3 regions of the Bacillus sp. MT94 genome follow, and region 3 is predicted to be linked to each of the others. Evidence: riboswitches for the same ligand, from Rfam matches in the RefSeq annotation. Region 3 holds a riboswitch; each other region holds the start of a gene.
The links. A riboswitch is a leader RNA that binds a small molecule or an ion and turns the genes downstream of it on or off. The one in region 3 is predicted to bind thiamine pyrophosphate.

Region 1: it holds a riboswitch for thiamine pyrophosphate, as region 3 does, so the genes downstream of both, thiC (phosphomethylpyrimidine synthase ThiC) here and tenA (thiaminase II) in region 3, are expected to answer to the same signal.
Region 2: it holds a riboswitch for thiamine pyrophosphate, as region 3 does, so the genes downstream of both, AC1Q51_RS24010 (MTH1187 family thiamine-binding protein) here and tenA (thiaminase II) in region 3, are expected to answer to the same signal.

Annotation. Positions count from the first base shown of each region.
Region 1 is NZ_JBXAEZ010000004.1:296,721-304,604, forward strand. It holds gene cydA (cytochrome ubiquinol oxidase subunit I) at 1-392, shown strand, start outside; gene AC1Q51_RS16735 (cytochrome d ubiquinol oxidase subunit II) at 385-1,410, shown strand; gene AC1Q51_RS16740 (arsenic transporter) at 1,822-3,180, shown strand; gene thiC (phosphomethylpyrimidine synthase ThiC) at 3,282-5,042, opposite strand; TPP riboswitch at 5,155-5,270, opposite strand; partial or broken gene AC1Q51_RS16750 (L-lactate permease) at 5,342-5,413, opposite strand; gene AC1Q51_RS16755 (transposase) at 5,459-5,854, shown strand; gene AC1Q51_RS16760 (hypothetical protein) at 6,205-6,507, opposite strand; gene AC1Q51_RS16765 (IS110 family RNA-guided transposase) at 6,921-7,884, shown strand, end outside.
Region 2 is NZ_JBXAEZ010000008.1:89,581-97,464, forward strand. It holds gene AC1Q51_RS23985 (glycosyl hydrolase family 18 protein) at 1-1,325, shown strand, start outside; gene AC1Q51_RS23990 (ABC-F family ATP-binding cassette domain-containing protein) at 1,772-3,316, opposite strand; gene AC1Q51_RS23995 (ABC transporter ATP-binding protein) at 3,712-4,461, opposite strand; gene AC1Q51_RS24000 (ABC transporter substrate-binding protein) at 4,458-5,456, opposite strand; gene AC1Q51_RS24005 (ABC transporter permease) at 5,453-6,226, opposite strand; gene AC1Q51_RS24010 (MTH1187 family thiamine-binding protein) at 6,198-6,518, opposite strand; TPP riboswitch at 6,620-6,721, opposite strand; gene AC1Q51_RS24015 (non-ribosomal peptide synthetase family protein) at 6,774-7,884, opposite strand, start outside.
Region 3 is NZ_JBXAEZ010000001.1:910,841-918,724, forward strand. It holds gene AC1Q51_RS04345 (DUF3914 domain-containing protein) at 1-285, opposite strand, end outside; gene AC1Q51_RS04350 (esterase/lipase family protein) at 565-1,806, shown strand; gene AC1Q51_RS04355 (homoserine dehydrogenase) at 1,894-2,919, shown strand; gene pdxR (MocR-like pyridoxine biosynthesis transcription factor PdxR) at 3,009-4,457, shown strand; gene AC1Q51_RS04365 (D-alanine--D-alanine ligase) at 4,462-5,376, shown strand; TPP riboswitch at 5,450-5,555, shown strand; gene tenA (thiaminase II) at 5,683-6,372, shown strand; gene AC1Q51_RS04375 (DUF3937 family protein) at 6,791-7,033, shown strand; gene AC1Q51_RS04380 (heterocycloanthracin/sonorensin family bacteriocin) at 7,582-7,884, shown strand, end outside.

The DNA.
Region 1 (7,884 bases), on a different contig from region 3:
CACTATTCAACTTAATGGTCGGCACCGCTGCGTTCACCTTTGCAGTTGCAGCAATTGCGCTCTTATATTGGTACTTCGTTTACCGAAAAAAGGGAACAGAACTACCGAAGTGGCTACTTTGGGGAGCTGCTGCATGCGGACCAATTATGATGCTCGGTATTGAATTCGGCTGGATTTTCAGTTGTAGCGGTCGTCAACCATGGACAATTTATGGTATGCAACGTACCGTCGATGCATCTACACGCGCTGATTTCGTCGGTCCTTTATTTGTTTTGTTCATCATTTTATATATTGGACTCGCTATTTTAACAGTCTTTGTTCTACGTACATTCTTTAGAAGACATCCATTAAAGAATGATTTACAACACCAAGGAGGCGATTCTCATGCATGAGGAAAGTATTGCAATCATCATCTTATGGGCCCTTATTTTCGTATACAGTATATTAGGGTCCATCGATTTTGGCGCTGGTTTTTGGGGCATGGTATACGCAAAACATCCAACGCTCGCTGCCAAACTTGCGAATCGGTACTTATCCCCAACTTGGGAAGTAACAAATACGTTTCTCGTCTTCGTCGTTGTCGCATTTCTCGGCTTCTTTCCGAAAGCGGCCTTTACCCTTGCGACAGTAATGTTCGTACCAGTTATGTTAATTTTAGTGCTCGTTGCAGTACGTAGTACATTTATGGTGTTTGCTTACTCCTTGCCGAAATATCAGTACCTTCTTCGGGTTATTTCAGGTATTACTGGTCTCTTAATTCCAGCACTATTAATTACCGTTTTACCCGTTACAGAGGGAGCCTATATTACAATGTCTGAAGGGAAAGAAGTACTCCTGTATGGAAAACTTCTTTCTAGCCCGGTTATCTATTGCTATATGCTCTTCGGAATAACGTCTGAACTATTTCTCTCCTCTCTCTTTCTTGCTGATTTTGCGAGAGAACAAAGTTCAGAAGATACGTATAGAATTTATAGAAGAAATGCCATCATCCTTGGTCCTGCAACGCTCGTTACGGCAATCATCGCCCTCGTTGTAATGGATCCTGAAACACATTGGCTTATGCAAGGATTAATAAAGCAATTCCCGTGGTTTACAGTTTCTATTGTTTTATTCGTTATCGGATACTCGTCCCTTTGGTGGACAAACAAAAAGTACAATACACTAGGATATCCTCGCATTGCCGTTTTAGCTGTCGTCGCTCAATATGCATTTGCAAGCTACGCTTACGGCGTCGCGCATTTACCTTATATTATTTATCCTGACGTAACTGTATTTACAAGCTTTACAACGACAGAAACGTTCTATGCACTGCTCATTCTATACGCAATTGGGATTGCAATTTTATTACCAGGATTTATTTTCTTCTGGAATTTATTCTTGAAGGATCGTACTTTTTTGAAGGAAAAATAATATAGTCTTGGGGTCTGTTCCAAAAGGCATTTTGGGATGGGCTCCTTTTGTCATGTTTTGTCGATAAGTCGATATATTTTAAAAATCGCTGATATATTTTGAGTTGCGCCGATATATTTCAATGATCGCTGATATATTTTGAGTTACGCCGATATATTTCAATAATCGCTGATATATTTTCAGTTACGCTGATATAAATCTCATTTACTACCTTACTGCCCAATCAATTAATAGACTCCTATCACAATAGTTATTTCACTACGAGTGACACTTGTCCTTTAGCATGAAAAACACATATTCGCTTCATCTCGTTATACGTCTAGTTCTTCTTATTTTTTGCTGAATATACTACCAATATAACCTTGAGACAAGCTACATCTATTCAAGGGAAAATAGAAAGGTAGGCAAAATATGAGCATTGAAATATGGATTACTATTATTGTATTCTTCTTAACGATGATTGTTATCTTTTGGCGGCCTCGAGGTTTAAATGAGGCGTGGCCAGCAGCAATCGGAGCTGGTATCATCATAATTACTGGACTTGTATCAAAACCAGACGTCATGGATATTATAAGTAAAATTGGCGGTGCTTCCATAACAATATTAGCGACCATCGTCATGGCAGTTATATTAGAAAGCTTCGGCTTTTTCCATTGGTCCGCAGCGAAACTAGCAAATTTAGCAAAGGGTTCTGGACGCCGCTTATACTGGTATATTCAATTATTATGTTTTCTCATGACTCTTTTATTCAATAACGACGGTAGTATTTTAATTACAACTCCAATTTTAATTCTTCTTCTAAAAAATCTTCAATTAAAACCTCATCAGCAAATTCCTTATTTATTAAGTGGTGCTTTAATCGCTACGGCATCTAGTGCACCAATTGGTGTAAGTAATATCGTAAATTTAATCGCATTAAATATCGTTAATATGACTCTTTATATGCATACTGCTATGATGTTTGTACCTGCAACATTAGGCTTATTATTTATGTCATGGCTCATGTATACAGTTTTGAAGAAAAAACTTCCGAAAAAATTGCCTGTTTCTTCATATGATATTGAAGAAATTTTCTTCACGAAAAACTTCCATCCACTAAAAGGAAATAATTCTGTTGATACGAAACAAAAACGGACAAGATTCATGTTAAAAGTATTAGGTTTCGTCTTCCTTATGCGCTGTCTTCTATTCGTTGCATCCTTCTTATCCATCCCAATTGAAATCGTTGCAGTACTTGGTTCACTCGTTCTTCTCATTTGGAGATGGTACTACTTACGAACAAATCCTGTCGACATTTTGAAAAAGACACCATGGCACATTTTAATTTTCGCCTTCTCTATGTACGTCATTATTTACGGACTCCACAACGCAGGATTAACAGCTGCACTTGTACAATGGCTCGAGCCAATTGTGAATCAGCATCTACTCTATGCTAGCTTTGCAATGGGTGGACTTGTATCCATCCTCTCTAACGTCTTCAATAACCATCCTGCCCTTATGATTGGTACAATTACATTAACAGAAATGGGACTAGATCCAGTCACATTAAAAACAATCTATCTTGCAAACATCATTGGTAGTGACATCGGCTCACTATTACTACCAATTGGTACACTAGCTTCACTCATTTGGATGTATATTCTGAAACAAAACAAAATTAAAGTAAAATGGAAAGACTATTTAAGTGTATCCCTTATCGTTATCCCGCTCACAACAGTCGTCACACTATTCCTCTTATTCTACTGGGTACATCTCTTCTTCGCCTTATAAACAACAGAAGCCCCATTTGCTACCGTCTTAGCAAATGGGGCTTCTTCTATAATAAAGTTAGGTACTACAGTGTGATCAATCAAGTAAAGAGGTGTAACATATTATTGATATAAATGACTACCAGCTTCTTTAAATTCTTCTGCTTTCTCTTTCATTCCTTTTTCAATTGCTTCTGTCGTTTCTAAATCATTTTCTTTTGCATACTCACGAATATCATGTGAAATTCTCATACTACAAAACTTCGGTCCACACATTGAACAGAAGTGAGCTGTCTTTGCCCCTTCTGCCGGCAACGTTTCATCATGATATTCCATCGCACGTTCAGGATCTAAAGATAAATTAAATTGATCGCGCCAACGGAATTCGAAGCGTGCTTTTGAAAGTGCATCATCACGCTGATGAGCCGTTTTATGTCCTTTCGCAAGATCAGCCGCATGCGCTGCAATTTTATACGTAATAACACCCGTGCGTACATCATCTTTGTTTGGCAAACCTAAATGTTCTTTCGGCGTTACATAACAAAGCATCGCTGTTCCAAACCAGCCAATCATAGCAGCTCCAATTGCAGATGTAATATGGTCATAACCTGGTGCAATATCTGTCGTTAGCGGCCCAAGTGTGTAAAACGGCGCGCCCTGACAAATATCAAGCTCTTTCTCCATATTCTCTTTAATTAAGTGCATCGGTACGTGTCCAGGTCCTTCAATCATAACTTGCACATCATGTTTCCAAGCAATTTTGGTTAATTCGCCAAGTGTTTCAAGCTCAGAAAACTGTGCTTCGTCATTTGCATCTGCAATAGACCCTGGACGTAATCCATCTCCAAGAGAGAACGAAACATCGTACTGCTTCATAATTTCACAAATCTCTTCAAAGTGAGTATATAGGAAGTTTTCTTTATGATGGAATAGACACCACTGCGCCATAATCGAACCACCGCGCGAAACGATACCTGTCGTACGCTTTGCCGTGATTGGAATGTAACGAAGCAATACACCAGCGTGAATTGTAAAGTAATCAACGCCTTGCTCCGCCTGCTCAATTAACGTATCACGATATACTTCCCACGTTAAATCTTCTGCAATTCCGTTTACTTTTTCCAGCGCTTGATAAATCGGTACAGTTCCAACTGGTACAGGCGCGTTACGAATAATCCACTCACGCGTCGTATGAATATTTTTACCTGTAGATAAATCCATAATCGTATCTGCACCCCAGCGCGTTGCCCATGTCATCTTCTCTACTTCTTCTGCAATCGAAGAAGATACAGCTGAGTTTCCGATATTCGCGTTTACCTTCACATGGAAATTACGCCCGATGATCATCGGTTCAGCTTCTGGATGATTAATATTCGCTGGTAAAATAGCGCGGCCTTCTGCGATTTCCTTACGAACAAACTCCGGCTCTACCCCTTCACGAATCGCAACATACTCCATCTCAGACGTAATAATGCCATTACGTGCATAGTGCATTTGCGTAACGTTTGCACCTTGCTTTGCTCTAAGTGGCTTGCGATCCATCTGCGGGAAAACAGGTGTATGTTTCGAAGCCACTTTCACACCGTCATCCTCTGGTTTCACTTCACGCCCTTCGTATGCTTCTACATCACCACGCCCCAGAATCCAAGAATGGCGCGGCGTTGGAATCCCCTTTTCTAACTCCACTTTATACTCAGGATCCGTATAAGGTCCGCTCGTATCATACACACGAATTGGCGGATTTGGAACGCCATTTGTTTCGCTTTGTTTAATCTCACGCATCGGTACTTTCATGCCTTCTCGTGGTCCACCCACATATACTTTCTTACTCCCTGGTAAACTCGATTTCAATTCAATTTGCTCAGCTGAAACAGATTGTTTCATAAATTTTATTGCCCCCCTGTTCGTGACAAGGACGAGATATGGCCAGCGCATGCCAAAATAAAAAGAGCCAGGTCCATAAAAAAATAAGGACCTGGCTCATAAAGACATCATTATGTAAAGCCGTTAACTTCCCTACGCTGGTACGAGCCAGATCAGGTCCAAAGGGTTAAGAAGTTCACGCGCTTCTCTCTCAGCCTACGCATACGTTAGGCACCCCTAGTTTATCACTGATTTAATTTTCAATACTTTCCCATCATACACGATAATCTGAAAAATGCAAAGGTTATTTCTTTTTCTCTTTATGGAATCATCCACGTTAAATAATATGCTTGAACATACGTCATAATACCAACAATAATTACGAAGAACACCCTATTGTAAAAATAGTTTATGACTTAACATGGGAGTTTAAAAACATCTTCACCACAAAGAGTGTTGAGAATTTCGACCATTGTATTGAGAAAATGAAGAATACTAATATACAAGAGTTTAAGAGCTTTACGAATGGATTAGCCGGGGATATTGAAGCTGTCAGAAATGCGGTAACTTATGAGAATAATAATGGTCTTGCCGAAGGGAGCATAAACAAGTTAAAGCTTATTAAAAGAATCATGTATGGTCGATGCAAATTCTCCACATTGCGGACAAAGATTCTACTTTTGGAGAGAATGAGACTTTTCAACCAACTCCGGAAAGAACCATTTTTTACTTGCCAAATACATTCATCAGTCCCGTTTGACAAAGAGCCTTTGTCTCTACTGCATTTCGCTACAACTGCTACCTGCCATACAACCTGCAATAGAGATAGGTAACAATTTACTATACAAGGAACAAAATTGACCTGCTCCTCCATTTAGTGATTTAACTACCTTTATTATTCAGAGCTAAAACTCAAAGAAAAAACTCTTACATTTATTGTAACATTTTTCCTTAATACGTTAATTATTTTTTGTTGTCTTGTTAGTTAAAGGGGTACTTAGTACAAAAAATAACCGTAGATAGTAGCACGAACACTGTTCTTGTTATAATTAATTTTTTTCAGAACGTCTATAATCCTCTTTTAAAAAATATATGTAAATATAATAAAAAACGAATGATTAATAGAAATATTCTACACCACTCGTTTTTTATCGGACTTCTTTTTACTGTACTTTTATTTTCTTTATGAGTTATTAGAAAAATAATTGTCTATATAAGTCTTTATTTTTTCAAAATTCTTTTCCATAAATAAGATTGCTGGTACTTCAATTATTGGAAGATTATTTTCATTATCAAAAGCTGGACACGGTTTGGGAACTACCAAATAGTCAACTGAGTTTTTATCCCTGATATAATTAATTGAAACATCATAATACTTAGAAAAATATTCCTTCAAATCATTCTGATTCCTTAAAAATGGTAGAGAAAATATTGAACCATAATTTATACCAGCGTCGACAATTAATACAAAGCATATTTTTTTCATGATACACCCTCCTCGTATAATAAGTTTTAAGTTAATAACTGTTCCTTGAAAATTAAATAGTTTTTATCTTCAAGAGCTACATCAAAAAAATGATGTATGGGTAAAATTTAGTCTTGGATACTGGGGGATTTCTCCAGATAATGGAAGTGCAGAAATGGACCCATCGGGAATATGCTTACTCCTCCTGTAGTTCGACCACGTTAAAAGACTGTGACCCAGACCAAAATGCACTGCATACGCACAAGCTGTATCGGTTTCCTTCACTTACCTCTCATAGTGGTGGGAGGGCAGCTTAGATGAAGGCAATCATTGAATACTCATACGCGAGGTTGTGGCTATGTTTTGGACTCTAGGAAGATCCCACAGTATCCAAGCTCATTCCAAATACTATTCAAAGAAAGGAGGTCCTTTCTTTGAGATTATTCGTAGCTATTGATGTAAGCTCTGAAAAACTTGATGTATGTTTTCTTGACAGTCATGACACTGTTTTGAAAGAAATTTGTCTTTCAAACGATGTGAATGGTGCCAACGCCATTAAGGAGGATGTTCTCCATTTTCACCAGTTGTACAACTATAAAAAAATTGTCATTGGCATGGAATCTACTTCCGTCTATAGTTTCCATCCTTCCATGTTCCTAACGGAAGATAAGGATTTGAGGGCTTTAGACGTGGAAGTGGTCGTACAAAATCCAAAAGCCATCCATCGGTATAAAAAACTCTTTGAAGAAGATAAGACCGATAAAATAGATGCTTTCCGTATTGCCGATTTTTTACGAATCGGACGGTATAATAAGTTTCTTATCAAGGAGGAAAAATACGTTGCCCTTCAACGTTTAACACGATCTAGATATCAACTCGTTCACCAGCAAACAGAATGTAAGCAACACTTTCTGAAGAACCTTTACTACAAATGTAATACGTTATCGAAAGAGTTAAATACCTCTGTTTTTGGTGCGACGATGATGGAAATACTCTCAGATTCCCTTTCGTTGGATGAAATCGCAGAAATGGATCTAGAAGCACTCGCTACTCTTCTTCAGAAAAAGGGGAAAGGACGCTTTAGCGACCCGGAAGATTTAGCGAAAACCATCAAGAAAGCCATACGTGAATCCTACCGACTAGGTAAGGTCGTTCAAGACTCTGTGGACGTTGTATTAGCCACTTATGCACGATTGATTCAAACATTGAAAAAACAAATCAAAGAAATAGAAAAAAGCATTACTGCTTTTTTCGAAGCCATTCCAGAAGCGAGATATTTAACAAGTGTTCCAGGCATTGGAGTCGTATACGCCGCGGGAATCATTGCGGAAGTTGGACAAATTGAACGCTTTGAGAACGAAGCACAATTGGCCAAATACACCGGTCTTTACTGGAAAA
Region 2 (7,884 bases), on a different contig from region 3:
AAGACGTCCGAAATGCTTTGAATAAAGCAGGTGCTGAAGATGGCAAACAATATTTACTAACAATCGCGTCAGGTGCAAGCCAACGCTACGCTGATCATACAGAGCTAAAGAAAATTTCTCAAATACTCGATTGGATTAATATTATGACATACGATTTCCACGGTGGATGGGAAGCTACTTCTAATCATAATGCAGCTCTATACAAGGATCCAAATGACCCAGCAGCAAATACGAATTTTTACGTAGATGGTGCTATAAATGTTTATACAAATGAAGGTGTTCCAGTGGATAAACTAGTATTAGGCGTACCTTTTTACGGACGTGGCTGGAAAAGTTGTGGAAAAGAAAATAACGGACAATATCAACCTTGCAAACCAGGTAGTGATGGGAAACTTGCTTCTAAAGGTACTTGGGATGATTATTCTACCGGTGACACAGGTGTGTATGATTACGGTGATTTAGCAGCCAATTACGTTAATAAAAATGGTTTTGTACGCTACTGGAATGACACAGCTAAAGTACCTTACTTATATAATGCGACTACAGGCACATTTATTAGCTACGATGACAATGAATCTATGAAATATAAAACAGACTATATAAAGACGAAGGGTTTAAGTGGAGCAATGTTTTGGGAACTAAGCGGGGATTGCCGTACAAGTCCAAAATATAGTTGTAGTGGTCCAAAATTACTTGATACGCTAGTAAAAGAATTACTTGGTGGACCTATTAGTCAAAAAGATACTGAGCCACCAACAAATGTTAAAAATATTGTAGTTACGAATAAAAATTCAAGCTCAGTTCAATTAAGTTGGACTGCATCCACTGATAACGTAGGCGTTACTGAATACGAAATTACTGCCGGAGAAGAAAAATGGAGTGCAACAACAAATAGCATTACAATTAAAAACTTAAAACCTAATACGGAATACACATTTTCAGTAATTGCCAAAGATGCTGCTGGAAATAAATCACAACCTACCGCTCTTACTGTCAAAACGGATGAAGCTAATACGACACCTCCTGATGGAAATGGCACTGCTACATTTTCAGTCACTTCGAATTGGGGCAGCGGTTATAACTTCTCGATTATAATCAAAAATAATGGAACGACTCCTATTAAAAATTGGAAATTAGAATTTGATTATAGCGGCAATTTAACACAAGTTTGGGATTCTAAAATTAGTAGTAAAACAAATAATCATTATGTAATTACGAACGCAGGATGGAATGGCGAAATTCCTCCTGGTGGATCTATTACAATTGGTGGTGCAGGAACGGGTAATCCTGCCGAACTTTTAAATGCCGTCATTAGCGAAAACTAGACGTAATATCCATTAATTATTTCACTAAAGTTTGAATTTAGGTTCGAGCAAGACTTCCTAAATTCAAACTTTTAATTTTATGAAAAATCAAAAATATCACAATAACCTATTATAATTATATTTAGTTTCTAATATGAAGTTTATATGAAGTTCATTTGAATTTTACATGAATTTCCTTTAATTTCTATTGTCTTCCTATAATATCCACATTATCCTTTACATATAGGAATTATTTTCATTCCGTTTTGAACTATCTATATATATAAAGAAAGATAGTCACCTGTTAGGGAAAGGCTTTCGTATTATTATAAATATAACAAAAGAAAAAGCACGCTTATAAGCGCACCATAAGAGTGCTTCTTCATACAATTCTCATGTAAGAGTTCTCGAAAATCATGTTAATCACAAAGAAAAGGCATTAGCTCATAAAAGCTAATGCCTTTTCTTTATTCATATTGTTCAGCATTCCAATCTTCTATATTCCATACTTTTGTTATCCACGATTCATAGAAAGAAGGTTCATGTGAGACAATTAAAATCGTTCCTTTGTATTGTTGTAACGCTTCCTGTAAAGCCATCTTAGTTTCTACATCCAAATGATTAGTCGGTTCGTCTAAAATTAAAACATTGCTTTTCGTTACGATAAGTTCACATAAACGCACTTTCGTTTGCTCTCCACCGCTTAATAAACGAATAGGTTTTAATACGTGTTCTTCTTTTAATCCACACTTCGCTAATGCTTGGCGCGCTTCTTTCTTTGTCATATCTGGTCGTTGTGCCCAAACTTTCTCTAACGGTGTTATTTCTGAAGCAAACTCTTCCTGTGCAAAATAAGCAGGATTTACTCGGTCCCCAACAAAAATCGAACCGCTTAGCGGCTTTATTTGACCTAATAACGTTTTTAATATTGTCGTTTTTCCAATACCATTCTGACCAACAATAGCTATCTTTTCTCCTTTTTTCACTTGTAAATTCAAGTCTGGAAATAACGGCTCACTATAACCCACTCTTAGTTTCTCAGCCTGTAATATACGACTTACTGGTTCATTATAAACAGTAAAAGCAAAACAGGACTGAGGTACATTATTTACCTTTTCAACCCTTCGCATTTTCTCCAATACTTTCTCTCGACTTTTTGCCTGTTTTGCTTTTCGAATTTTATTTTTTTGAATAAATGTTTCTAACTGAGCAATTTCTTTTTGTTGTTTCACATACGCCGATTGTAATTGTTTCCTTTGCACTTGATAACTTTGTAAAAACTTTTCATAATCCCCTACATATCGCTTAACTTTTCGTTCTTCTAGATGGTAAATGACATTCGTAATATTGTTCAAAAACACTTCGTCATGCGAAATGATAATATAAGCTTTTTCATACAACTTCAAGTACGATTGTAACCATTCTATATGTGCTGTATCTAAATAGTTCGTTGGTTCATCTAGCAATAAAACATCAGCTTTTTCTAGAAGAAGCTTTCCTAGTAATAACTTTGTCCGCTGTCCTCCACTTAACTTTGAAACATCCTTTTCCAATCCTATTTCAAACAGCCCTAAACCAATTGCTACTTCTTCAATTTCTGTATGAATTTGATAGAAATTAGAGTTTTCCAATATAGTTTGTAACTCTCCATACCTTACTAACAATTTTTCTACTTCTACTGCCTCAGTCATCTCTTTTGAAATTTTTAACATTTCGTATTCAATTGCATACAAGTTAGAAAATGCACTTTGCAAGTATCCTTCAATTGTTATCCCTTCTGGTAAATCTATATGCTGCTGCAAAAATCCAACCTTCACATGTGGAAACCATTCAATGTTCCCATCATCATGTATAAGTTCTCCTGTTAAAATTCTTAGCAGTGTTGATTTTCCAATCCCATTTTTCCCTACTAACCCAACATGCTCCCCCTTTAATAATCGAAAGCACGCATTATATAAGATGGTTTTCTCACCATACGAATGACTTAAATTTTCTACTGTTAATATACTCATTTTTTTCTCTCCTTTACTTATCGTCCATAAGCTAAATAGAGAGACCAACAGTATGAAGCCTTATTTAATTATGCATATAAAAATGGGTAAGGTGAATACACCTTACCCATTACATATTATCGTAAAAAAGGATTAAGGTTCTTTACCTGCTGTCTTCAATTTAGCTTAATCTTAAAAAATGGGCAGACTTCTCCCATATCAAGCTAAAACCATTTGAAGAACAGTTGATAAAGTCATTTTATCCTTTCACTCCTTTAACATTTGTTATATTAAGAGTATAAACTACTCTGTTATATTCTATTCTCTATTTTCCCTTTTGTTCCTTCTCCATCTTTTCATATTCTAAAAAAAGCCTCTTAACAGTAATTATACTAAAAACTGTTAAAAGGCTTTTTCTATTTTTTCATATAAGGAGCTAACACACTTAAAATCTCTTCTTTATCCTTTTTTAATTCGAGTGATGTTAACATATCCATCGTTCTCGGTCTAGGTAATTTCACTTGTACCTCGCCAACAATTGACGCTGGTCTTTGAGATAAAATAAATACGCGATCTGAAAGCAAGATTGCCTCATCTAAGTCATGTGTCACCATAACGATTGTTTGCTTCTCTTGATGCCAAGAGTTTAAAAGCCAGCTATGTACTTCCATTTTTGTAAATGCATCTAACTTTCCAAAAGGCTCATCAAGCAGCATAATTGGCTTTTCACATAAATATGTGCGCAGAAAACTAATTCTTTGACGCATACCACCAGACAATTCATCTGGATAATGGTCTGCATATTCATCTAGTTCGAACTGCTTTAATGCTTCCATTCCTTCTGTCAGCCTTTGTTTTTTCGGCTTTCCTTCAATTTCTAACGGAAGAACGATATTTTGCAAAGCTGATCGCCACGGTAGTAATAAATCTTGTTGTGGCATATAACTAACAACATCTTGCTCTTGTACTTGCTTATCTTTATACATTACGTTCCCGCTTGTTGGTTTTTCAACATTTGCAATCATGTTTAATAATGTGCTTTTCCCGCAACCACTCGGTCCTACAAAAGAAACAAACTCTCCCTCTTGTATAGAGGCACTAATATTCTCTAATACATTCTTTCCGTCGAAAGATTTCACTATATTTTTTATTTGTAATCCGCTCATTTTTCACTTGGAAGGAATTCATTTGTAAAAGCATCTTTTACATCGATTTTCTTTTTAATAACTTTGTTGTCATATAAGAAATTCATGTAATTCGTCCAAATTTCTTCCTTCTGTACTCCCCATGCTTTCGCATCATCTTGATACTTCGTACTTAACCATTTCTGGCTTTCTTGAACTAAATCTTTATTTACATCTGGAACAGCTTTAATTAGAATATCAGCAGCTTCTTTCGGTTCCTTAATTGCAAAATTATAACCTTCTGTTGTTGCACTCATAAACTTTTTCACAAAGTCTTTATCTTGCTTCGTATGTTTTTCACTCGTAATAATAACAGGACTATAGAAATCAAGCGCTGGATCTAAGTCTTTCACCATAATCGTATTTAACTCTTTTCCTTGGCGCTTCGCTTCAATACCATCCCAACCGTAATAAATCCATTCGAAATCTGCATCACGGCCGATTGATTTAAAGAAATCTGTTTGTCCTAAGATGATTTTTTCAACTTTATTAAAATCAGCTTGATGCTTATCCATAATCGTCTTTAATGTCGCTTCTTCCGCTGGTCCTCCCCAGCCGCCATAACGTTTACCTTCAAAATCTTTCGGTGACGTCATATTATCTTTCTTAAGCGATGCAAACGCTGAAGTGTTATGCTGAATAATCGCTCCTACAGATACAACAGGAATTCCTTCCACACGAGCTAATGTTACATTTTCTTGTGCGCTTATTGCGAAGTCTGCTTTTCCTGATGCTATCATTTGCTCTGCTGTTACATTGTCACCTGGTTGAATAATTTCTACATCTAATCCTTGCTTTTTGTAATAATCTTTCGTTTGCGCTACATACAAGCCAGTATGATTCGTATTTGGAAACCAATCTAATACTACTTTTACTTTTTGATCTTTACTTGCACTTTCTTCTTTCTTCGCCGGATTACATCCAGCCACACCTACCGCTACTAAGGCAGCTAACATAACTTTCAAACCTTTTTTCATTTTCTGCCGTCCTTTCTATATATCCATGGTGCTGTTATTCTTGCCATAAACTCTACGATAAAATACAGGCATAATGTCACTATAACGATGATTGCTGCAACACCAAATACTCGGGCAGTCAAAAAGGATTTTGTAGCCCTCGTAAGCATAACGCCTAATCCTTCACTTGCACCGAGCCATTCTCCGATAATTGCCCCCATTACGCTATATGTAACTGCAATTTTTAAACCGGAGAAAAAGTATGGAAGCACTGCTGGAAATTTTACTTTCTGGTAAACTTGCCATTTTGTCGCCTTCATTGTTTGTAAAAGCTTCAACATGTTTTTATCTACTGTTTGAAAACCTTCTAAAATACTAAGCGCAATTGGGAAGAAACAAACGAGTATTACGACCATTACTTTCGGCAACATCCCATATCCAAACCAAATAATAAATAGCGGTGCAAGTACAACAATTGGAATTGTTTGCGAAATAACGAGCAATGGATTTATTAAAATACGAAATAACGGTATAACGTCCATAATAATTGCGATGCTCGTCCCCAATAAAATTGCAAAGAATAGTCCAATTATAACTTCCTGCAGTGTTTGCATCGTATTTGGTAATAGTAAATCTTTCATCCCAATTAATTCTTGAACAATGGCAGAAGGCTTTGGTAAAATCCACGGTTCGATTTTAAATAATGAAACAGATCCTTCCCATATCGCAATGAGAAGGATAAGCCAAATAGTTGTAATAAGTTTAGATTGCTTCTGGTTTTGCATATTCATCACGGTACTTCCAAACCTTTTCATCTATCGTTACACCAGTGCTTGGACGATAATGGATTTTAATAGAAGTAATCACTTCTTCTGCTCCAGCATCGACGCAAGCTTGTTGCGCACGTTTAACGACATCAAGAAGTACATCTAATTCTCCTTCCAAAGTTGTTTCCATTGCCCCTACTTCATAACGAACTCCCGATTGTTGCACAACTTCAATTGCTTTATCGACAACAGAATATACATCTTTCGTTTTCGCTTGTGGTACTACTGAAAATGACATTGTAACTTGTTGTGACATAATAAAATCCCCCTTATAAAATTAGATTTCAAAAATAAGAAAAGGCTTTCCTACTGCGTAGGAAAGCCTTGTATGCAAGTTATTATAGAATAACATATGCTACATCACTTTAAGTAACTCCCTACGCTGGCATTATCCAGATCAGGTTGAGGGTCGATGTTTACTTACATCCTCTCAGCCAATTGGCTCCCCGGTCCTTAATTCGTTTTCATTGTAGCATGATTTATTTTATTGAACAAACAAAAGCATGCATAATCATTTCATTATTTTTGGAAAATATCCAACTTTTTCACCATGAGCTAATAACTGCTGTATAAATTCTTTATTGATTGCTGGTACTATCAATTCTTTTTTCTTAATCCATTCATTCGTTCTACGCGTACCCATTACAATTTCAGATTGCTGCGCTCCATCTCCTGCAACTTGAGAAGCAATTAACTCTGCTATTACTTCATTTTCCTTCGCTAATTCAAGTCCGGTATTTACATATTCTGAAAGTGGAACCATTTCAAGATTGTATCCACACTCTCCAATTAACTGTATAAATTGTTCAAACTCAATTTGATGTGGATGACAAATATGTAACGTCTCTCCTACAATTTGCGAATCTTTTAAATACGATACAATTGATTTACTAGCAAAATCAATTGGTGTGAAATCAACTTTCCACTTCACATTTGGTGCTTTCCCAATTAATAGCATTGTTTTAATAAGACGATAAAATGCGTTTCCTTCAATATTTTGTTGGAACGAACCTGTTTCTGAATGACATGCTAAATTACCTGCACGATAAATATTTCCGCGCAAACCATTTTTCATTGCTTCACGAACAATGTTTTCCGCTTGTAGTTTACTATTTGAATATACATTCTCTAAGTCTACACTGTAATTAAAATCACCAGTTTTCATGTATGTATCCCATTGATCTACCGCTAATTCTAACGGGATACCAATTGTAGAAATAAAATGGAATGTAGCACCTTTCTCCGCTAATGCTAGCATACGGCTAGTTCCTTGGACATTTATATTTTCAAATTGTTTTACATCTCCAAAATGTCTTACATCTGCACCGCAATGAATTATCGTATCCATCTTAGAACTGATGAACATAAATTCTTCTTCGCTCATCCCAAGATACTCTTCCCCCAGATCACCAGCTACGGCCTGTATACGCTGTAACCATTCTTCACATATATCACTAAAGTAGCCTGTTAATGTATCTATAATTCTTTGTTGCACATCTTTGGTTGGTCTTACTAAACAATAAATAGTAGCAGATGTATCTCTCAACAATTCATATAATATGTGTGATCCTAAATAACCAGTAGCTCCTGTTAAAAAGACATTTGAAATCTGGGTTTCTTCC
Region 3 (7,884 bases):
AACTGAATTATTTTGGGCTTCTTTTTCTTTACGAGCCTTTTGTAGCATTTCAAGGATGATCCATAAAGGAACACCTTTATCCTTTAACATCTTCCATAAATCTAATTCATTAAATTTATGCTCAGGCTGTTTCATTTCTTTTTCAGATGAACGAATATCAAACTTGATAGGATCATTTACTTTCTTACTTTCAAGTTTAGTAGAAGAGATAGTATTATGCTCAAGAGTAGATGGAGTTATTTTAGTAGGTTGAGATAATGTATGAATATTTGATCCGATTTGCATGTTTTTTCCTCCTTTTTGAAGCAATGAGATTAGTTTTCTTATGGTTTTTAAATCTTTTTAACATGAGGAAACTATATCTAATTATAAATTCAAATAAACAGATTTACAAGTTATATTGTAAAAAGTAAATGTTCACTTGAATTAATATTTATCAACATTTGTATGTGTTTTCTATATATACAACGTATATAAAATACTTTACATTATGTTTAAGTTGTTAAATTATTCTGTTAATTTTTTGAAAAGAAAAATGTAAACGTTTTATTAGGGGGAGAAAGTATGGGGAAGTTATTTTTAAAAATATGTTTTTTCGCATTAGTGACCGTATGTTCATTCGCAGCGAAAATATCATACGCTGAAGAAAGACAACAAAATAATTATCCTATCATATTGGTGAATGGATTTGCTGGATGGGGTAGGGAAGAAATGCTGGGCGTAAAATATTGGGGTGGTGTTCATGATATACAGGAAGATTTGAAACGAAATGGTTATATGGTACATACCGCAGCTGTTGGACCTGTTTCTAGTAACTGGGATCGTGCATGTGAATTGTATGCACAAATTAACGGTGGGACAGTAGACTATGGTGCCGTACATGCTAAGAAACATGGACATAATCGTTTTGGCAGAACTTATAGTGGTTTTGCACCGAATTGGACTGAAACAAATAAAGTTCATTTAGTTGGACATAGCATGGGTGGACAAACGATTAGAACATTAGTACAGCTATTAAAAGAAGGTAGTTTTGAAGAAAATAATTATGTGAAAAATCACCCAGACACCAAAATATCACCACTATTTGAAGGCGGAAAATCATATGTTCATAGTGTTACAACATTAGCAACCCCTCACAACGGTACAACACTTGCGGATGGGAGTCTTCTACTTCCGTTCGTTAAAGATTTACTCATTACAGCTGCAAGCTTTGGAGGAAACAATAATTTATCATTATATGATTTTAAATTGGATCAATGGGGTATAAAGAAGAATGCTGGAGAGTCCTTTTTCCAATATAGTAATCGTATTCTAAATAGTTCACTTTGGAAAAATACAAAAGATATAAGTCAGTGGGATTTAAGTACAGATGGTGCAAAGGAGTTAAATAATTGGGTAAAGACGCAACCAGATGTGTATTATTTATCCTATAGTGGACATGCATCACAAGCAGCACCTATAACAGGTTTACATTTGCCTCATATAACGATGAATAAAGTGTTAATGGGAAATGCATTTTTCTTAGGTTCTTATGCGAGATATGAAGAAAACCGTCCGCTAGTTGATACTTCTTGGTGGCAAAATGATGGTGTAGTAAATACAAATTCCATGATTGCACCATCTTCTAATGTTACTGTAAATAATAATGAGTCATTACAGATTGGAAAATGGAATCATATCGAAACGAAAGCGAATTGGGACCATCTCGACATGGTAGGGTTAAGTGTTTCAGACTCGTTAGGTTTTTCTAGCATTCAAGAGTTTTATAGAACAATTGCTAAAAAGCTATCACGTTTACCGAAATAGGTAATAATAAAGCGCTCTCGATGGAATTCGAGAGCGCTTTATATTATATTGAAAGAGGGATTTGGTAGAAAAATATGGGGGGATATTATGAAAATTCAAGTTGTATTATCAGGATACGGAACAGTAGGCAGAGAGTTTATAAAATTATTAAATGAAAAATATTCATATATATATGAAACATATGGGATTCAATTAATTGTAAGCGGCGTATTAGGGAGAAATATTGCAATACATAATGAAGACGGCTTATCACTTCATCATTTATTAATGTATGGTGGCGGTACCGCTGCAATTGAAAAATATTTAGAATATCATCCGAAGGAACGTGCAACAACTAGCATAAGTGGTACTGTATTGGTAGAATCAACAGTTACAAATCTTAAAGATGGAAATCCAGGGAAACAATATATGAAACAAGCGATTGAGAAACAGATGGATATAGTAGCAATTTCTAAAGGTGCGCTCGTTACAAACTGGAGAGAAATAAATGAAGCAGCAAGAGGCGCAAATGTACGAATTCGATATAGCGGTGCAACAGCCGCTGCACTACCGACACTAGATATTGGACAATTTAGTTTAGCTGGTTGCAGTATTGATAAAATAGAAGGAATATTAAATGGAACAACTAATTATATTCTTACGAAAATGTATGAGGAAGATATGACATTTGAAGAAGCGCTGAAAGAAGCACAAAATAAAGGGATTGCTGAGACAAACCCTATATTAGATATAAGTGGTTCAGATAGTGCGTGTAAATTGTTACTTTTGACTAACAGCTTAATGGAAACAGAGAAAACACTTACTGATATACATATAAAAGGAATTGAGCACGTTACAAAACAGCAAATACAAAATGCTAAGAAACAACATAAAATTATTAAATTAATAGCATCAATATATAAGGATGAGGGTGGCAATGTGAATTTAAGTGTTGAACCGTGCGAAATAGAAAAAGATCATCCGTTAGCAAATGTAAATGGGACCGAAAAAGGAATTACATTCTTTACAGATACGATGGGACAAGTTACTACAATTGGTGGGGCTTCTAATCCACGAGGCGCTGCAGCTGCAGCTTTAAAAGATGTAATTAACTTATATCGAAAAGATTTGTAAGACCGTACCGCCCTTTATAAAAAATACATATGTCGTGGACCTTTTAAGAATGAAATAAATATGCAAAAATGATTGCAGGGGGTAAGGAATTGTTTAAGGATTTTAAAGTTGTTAAAGATCGTCCCGTTTATATTCAATTAAAAGACTATTTGAAAAAGATGATTATGAAAGGGCATTTGCTCGGGGATCAAAAAATCCCATCAACAAGGGAACTAAGTGAATTACTAAGTGTGAGTAGAAACACTGTACTCGCTGCTTATGCAGATTTAGAGCAAGAAGGACTCATTTATGCAGTTAAAGGAAAAGGGAACTTTGTTGCGAAGGTGGATATATCTAACACTTCGTCTGTTGAAATAGATTGGAAAAATAAACTTAATACAGTGACCGCATTAGCGGACGAATTAGATTTAATGAAACATGGTGTTCGTTGGGAAAAGGGAATGATTGTTTTTAATAGTATAGCCCCGGATGAGAAGCTATTTGATGTTGAAAATTTCAAAAGAGCTTTTCTTACTCGTATGTCCATTGAAGGGGACATCGTATTGAACTACGGATATGCAAAGGGATATAGACCGTTAATGAATTATTTACTTCATTACATGGAAATGAAAGGTGTAGACATTTCGAATAAAGATATTCTAATTACAAATGGATTTACAGAAGGATTGGATATTGTACTCTCTTCTTTATCAAAAAAATCCGGTCGTGTCATTTGTGAGAATCCAACTCACCATGCTGCACTTAAGCTTTTCCGTTTACATGGACTTGAAGTTCATGGGATTGATATGCATGAGGATGGTATTGATACGAATGAAGTTGAAAAAAGTTTGCGTGAAAAAGATTTTGATTTTGCTTATTTAATTCCTTCTTATCATAATCCAACCGGTATTGTTACGAGTTCAGAGAAAAGAACGGAATTGATGAGGTTATTCTCAAAATACAACGTTCCTATTATAGAGGACGGATTTAATGAAGAATTACGTTATTCAGGTTCACATTTAGCTCCATTATTAACTTTTGCTGGTGCTGGCAATAATGTGATTTATATTAGTAGCTTTTCAAAGGTACTTTTCCCTGGTTTACGTGTAGGGTGGATTATTGCAGATAAAGAGCTGATTCATTATTTAGAAAGCGTAAAAAGAGCAAGAACGATTCACACATCTACGCTAGATCAAGCTGTTCTGTTTCAATATTTACATGAGGGATATTTTGAAAAATATTTAAAAAAGGCAAGATCTGTTTATAAGAAAAAATATGAGTTAGCTGTCGGGGCATGTAACCAGTACATTCCTTTCAAAAGAATGACTGGAGATGGTGGACTGCATTTATTTATAGAGCTAGAAGAGCATATGAACGCCCGCACACTTTTACAAAAGTGTTATGAGAAAGGCGTTACGTTTTCACCTGGAGATGTTTTTTACTCTGATGGAGAAGGAGCGAACACTTTCCGATTAGGGTTTTCGCGCTTGAAAGAAGAAGAAATAGTTCGGGGAATTAAAATAATTGGTGATACATTAAAAAATGAAAATTGGAGTTGAGAAAATGAAAATCGGTGTTATTATGGGCGGGGTATCGTCTGAAAAACAAGTTTCAATTATGACCGGGAATGAAATGATTGCTCATTTAGATAAAAATAAGTATGAAATAGTCCCAATTACATTAAATGAAAAAATGGATTTAATTGAAAAAGCGAAAGACATTGACTTTGCATTGCTCGCATTACACGGAAAATACGGAGAAGATGGGACAGTTCAAGGAACACTGGAGAGTTTAGGGATTCCTTATAGCGGAAGTAATATGTTATCTAGTAGTATATGTATGGATAAAAATATTTCGAAAAAGATTTTACGTTATGAAGGTGTAGAAACACCAGATTGGATTGAACTTACAAAAATGGAGGATCTAAATCTTGATGAGTTAGATAAGTTAGGATTTCCATTAGTGGTAAAACCAAACTCCGGCGGATCGAGTGTCGGGGTGAAAATCGTTTACAATAAAAATGAATTGATCTCAATGCTAGAAACTGTATTCGAATGGGATTCTGAAGTAGTAATTGAGAAGTATATAAAAGGTGATGAAATTACATGTTCTATTCTGGATGGAAAACAGTTACCTATAGTTTCAATTCGACATGCAGCCGAGTTTTTTGATTACAATGCAAAATATGATGATACTAGTACAGTTGAGGAAGTTATCGAACTTCCAGCAGAAATTAATGAACGTGTAAATAAAGCTTCACTGGCTTGTTATAAAGCATTAAAATGTAGTGTTTATGCAAGAGTTGATATGATGGTGAAGGACGGAATTCCATATGTAATGGAAATTAATACATTACCAGGGATGACACAATCAAGCCTATTGCCCAAAAGTGCAGAAGCAGCGGGAATTAGTTATAGCAAACTATTAGATATGATTATTGAAACATCATTAAAAGTTAGAAATGAAGAAGGGTTTTAAGGAGATTATATAACTAATTCTTTTGACAGTTTCACGAAGTATGCTATGATGAATACATTATAAAAACAAAATATTTATCCACTAGGGGGGCCTTTTATAGGCTGAGATCAAATGTGATTTTGAGACTCTTAGTACCTGATCTGGTTAATGCCAGCGTAGGGAAGTGGGAAAGACGTTGCTATTTAATGAGTAAATAAATACTGTCAATTTCACTTTCTTTACGCCTGTAAAGAAAGTTTTTTTATTTTACAGCTTTAATAATTGTGGATAAATACTTATATTTTATACATTAGTGGAGGGATTTAAATGACTTTTTCACAATCATTACGTAAAGAAGTAGATTCAATTTGGGAAGCGAGTTTTAACCATCCTTTTGTAAAAAAACTTGGTGAAGGAACATTAGATTTAGCTAGTTTTCGCTATTATGTGCTTCAAGATTCATATTATTTGAGTCATTTTGCTAGAGTACAAACTTTAGGAGCTGCAAAAGCTCTTGAATTAGAGACGACAGCTCGTATGGCACATCATGCTCAAAATACATATGAGGCCGAGTTATCTTTACATGAGAATTTTGCTAAAAAGCTAGGGATAACAAAAGAAGAAAAAGATAATTTTATTCCTGCGCCAACTGCATATGCGTATACTTCACATATGTATCGTGCTGCGTATGAAGGGCATTTAGGAGATATCATTGCAGCAATTTTACCTTGCTATTGGTTGTATTATGAAATTGGCGAACGCTTAAAAGAGTGCCAGCCGGAAGAGCCAATTTATAACGAATGGATTTCTGCTTATGGATCTGATTGGTTCCGTACGCTAGTTGAAGAACAAATTACACGTTTAGATACTATCGCTGAAAAAGTAACAGAGGTAGACCTCAAACGTATGAAACAGCATTTTATTATTAGCAGTCAATATGAATATTCATTTTGGGAAATGGCTTATACATTAGAAAAGTGGCCAGTGGATACAGACGTAAAAGACGTAATTGGATAAAGAATAGAAATAATGTTATAGATAGGTATGGATCATACCTATCTATATATTTTTTCTTGTCAAATTTGCGCAAAGTCATTAGTGCTACGGATATGGCGAAATAAAATATCGATAATTTAGCTCATTTACTTGTCTACGCATTAACTGGATAAACTTCTGTCACATTTATTTTACAATCAAAGAACGTAAATGTTGGTGGTATGAAGTTAAATAAGAAAAGAAACCCGAGCTGTTAGCTGTAACGGAGTTGTTTTTTCTTTGCAGGAATTTCTAAATTATCATGGAGTGTTGTTAATACGATATGCAAATATGCATATCGTATTTTTTTGAGTTCTTTATGTGTTAAAATTAGATATAAAGATATGGAAATATAAAGAAGCAAAAGCAGGAATATCCAATAAATTTTGAGAGGTGTTATATGTTTACAAATAAGAAATTAATTCGATTTGGTTTATCGTTGTTTGTATTTTTAGGGATAATTAATTTTACAATCAGCTATTTCCAAACATATCTTGAAACAGCAGCAGATATTAAATGGGTAATTCCAGAAATTTGGAAAACTATTTTGCTAGATGTTCCTCAAGGTATACTTGTTCTTTTAGGCGCAATTGCTTTATATGATTTCACAAAAGAGGCATCACAAAAAGACGCATCAATCTAAGTGTGTCTTTTTTCTATTAGGAATTTCATAGAGAGTTTGGCTGGAGAAATAGAATGAAAAGCCCTAATAAGGGCTTTTTTCTTTGTAGGAATTTCTTATCTGTCATAGAAACCGGTTACTTGGAGGTGTTATAGTGAAAGGCATTTACAGTACAGAAAAATCTAAGCGGCAGACGGAAATATATAGGATATGACAACATAATTATTGAGAAATTAATTGAATTTAGTAGGTATGAAGATATGAGGCTAGAATTCATATTTTTTAATTTTTATTTATCCCGCATTAACGGGCTGTTCGTAAAAGCCTGATTGGTGAGGGCTAATAATCAGCGGGGGATGAACTCCCCCCACTGATTAAAGTTTCATTTTATAAAAATGAGCCCATAGCAAAAATAGGTATATGAACAAGGTGCATCATTTAGTGATAAGTCATACTTTGTTGGTGTACGTATTGAACTTAGTTTATAGCACTATTTTTACTTAGATGTAACGAACAGAAATATAGGGAAGCATCAATGAGGTTGTATTTTATAAACGGAGGTTATGAAAATGAATCAGTTTCAACAAGAACTACAAGCGTTAAGTCTTAATGATTACCGGTCTGGAAATATTGTCTATTGGGACCAGCAAAACCAATATCCATATTACTATATTGAAGATGCTGCTCGTCGCTGTGGCGGTTGTGGTCGTTGTGGTGGTTGTGGTGGAGGTCGTTGTGGCGGATTCCGTTGTGGTGGATTCCGTTGTATTGGTTGCTTCGGTTGTTTTGGTTGCGGAGGTTGCGGAGGTTGTGGCGGCTGTGGTGGTTGCTCTAATTGTTTTGATGGTTTTAGTGGTACTACTGATACTACT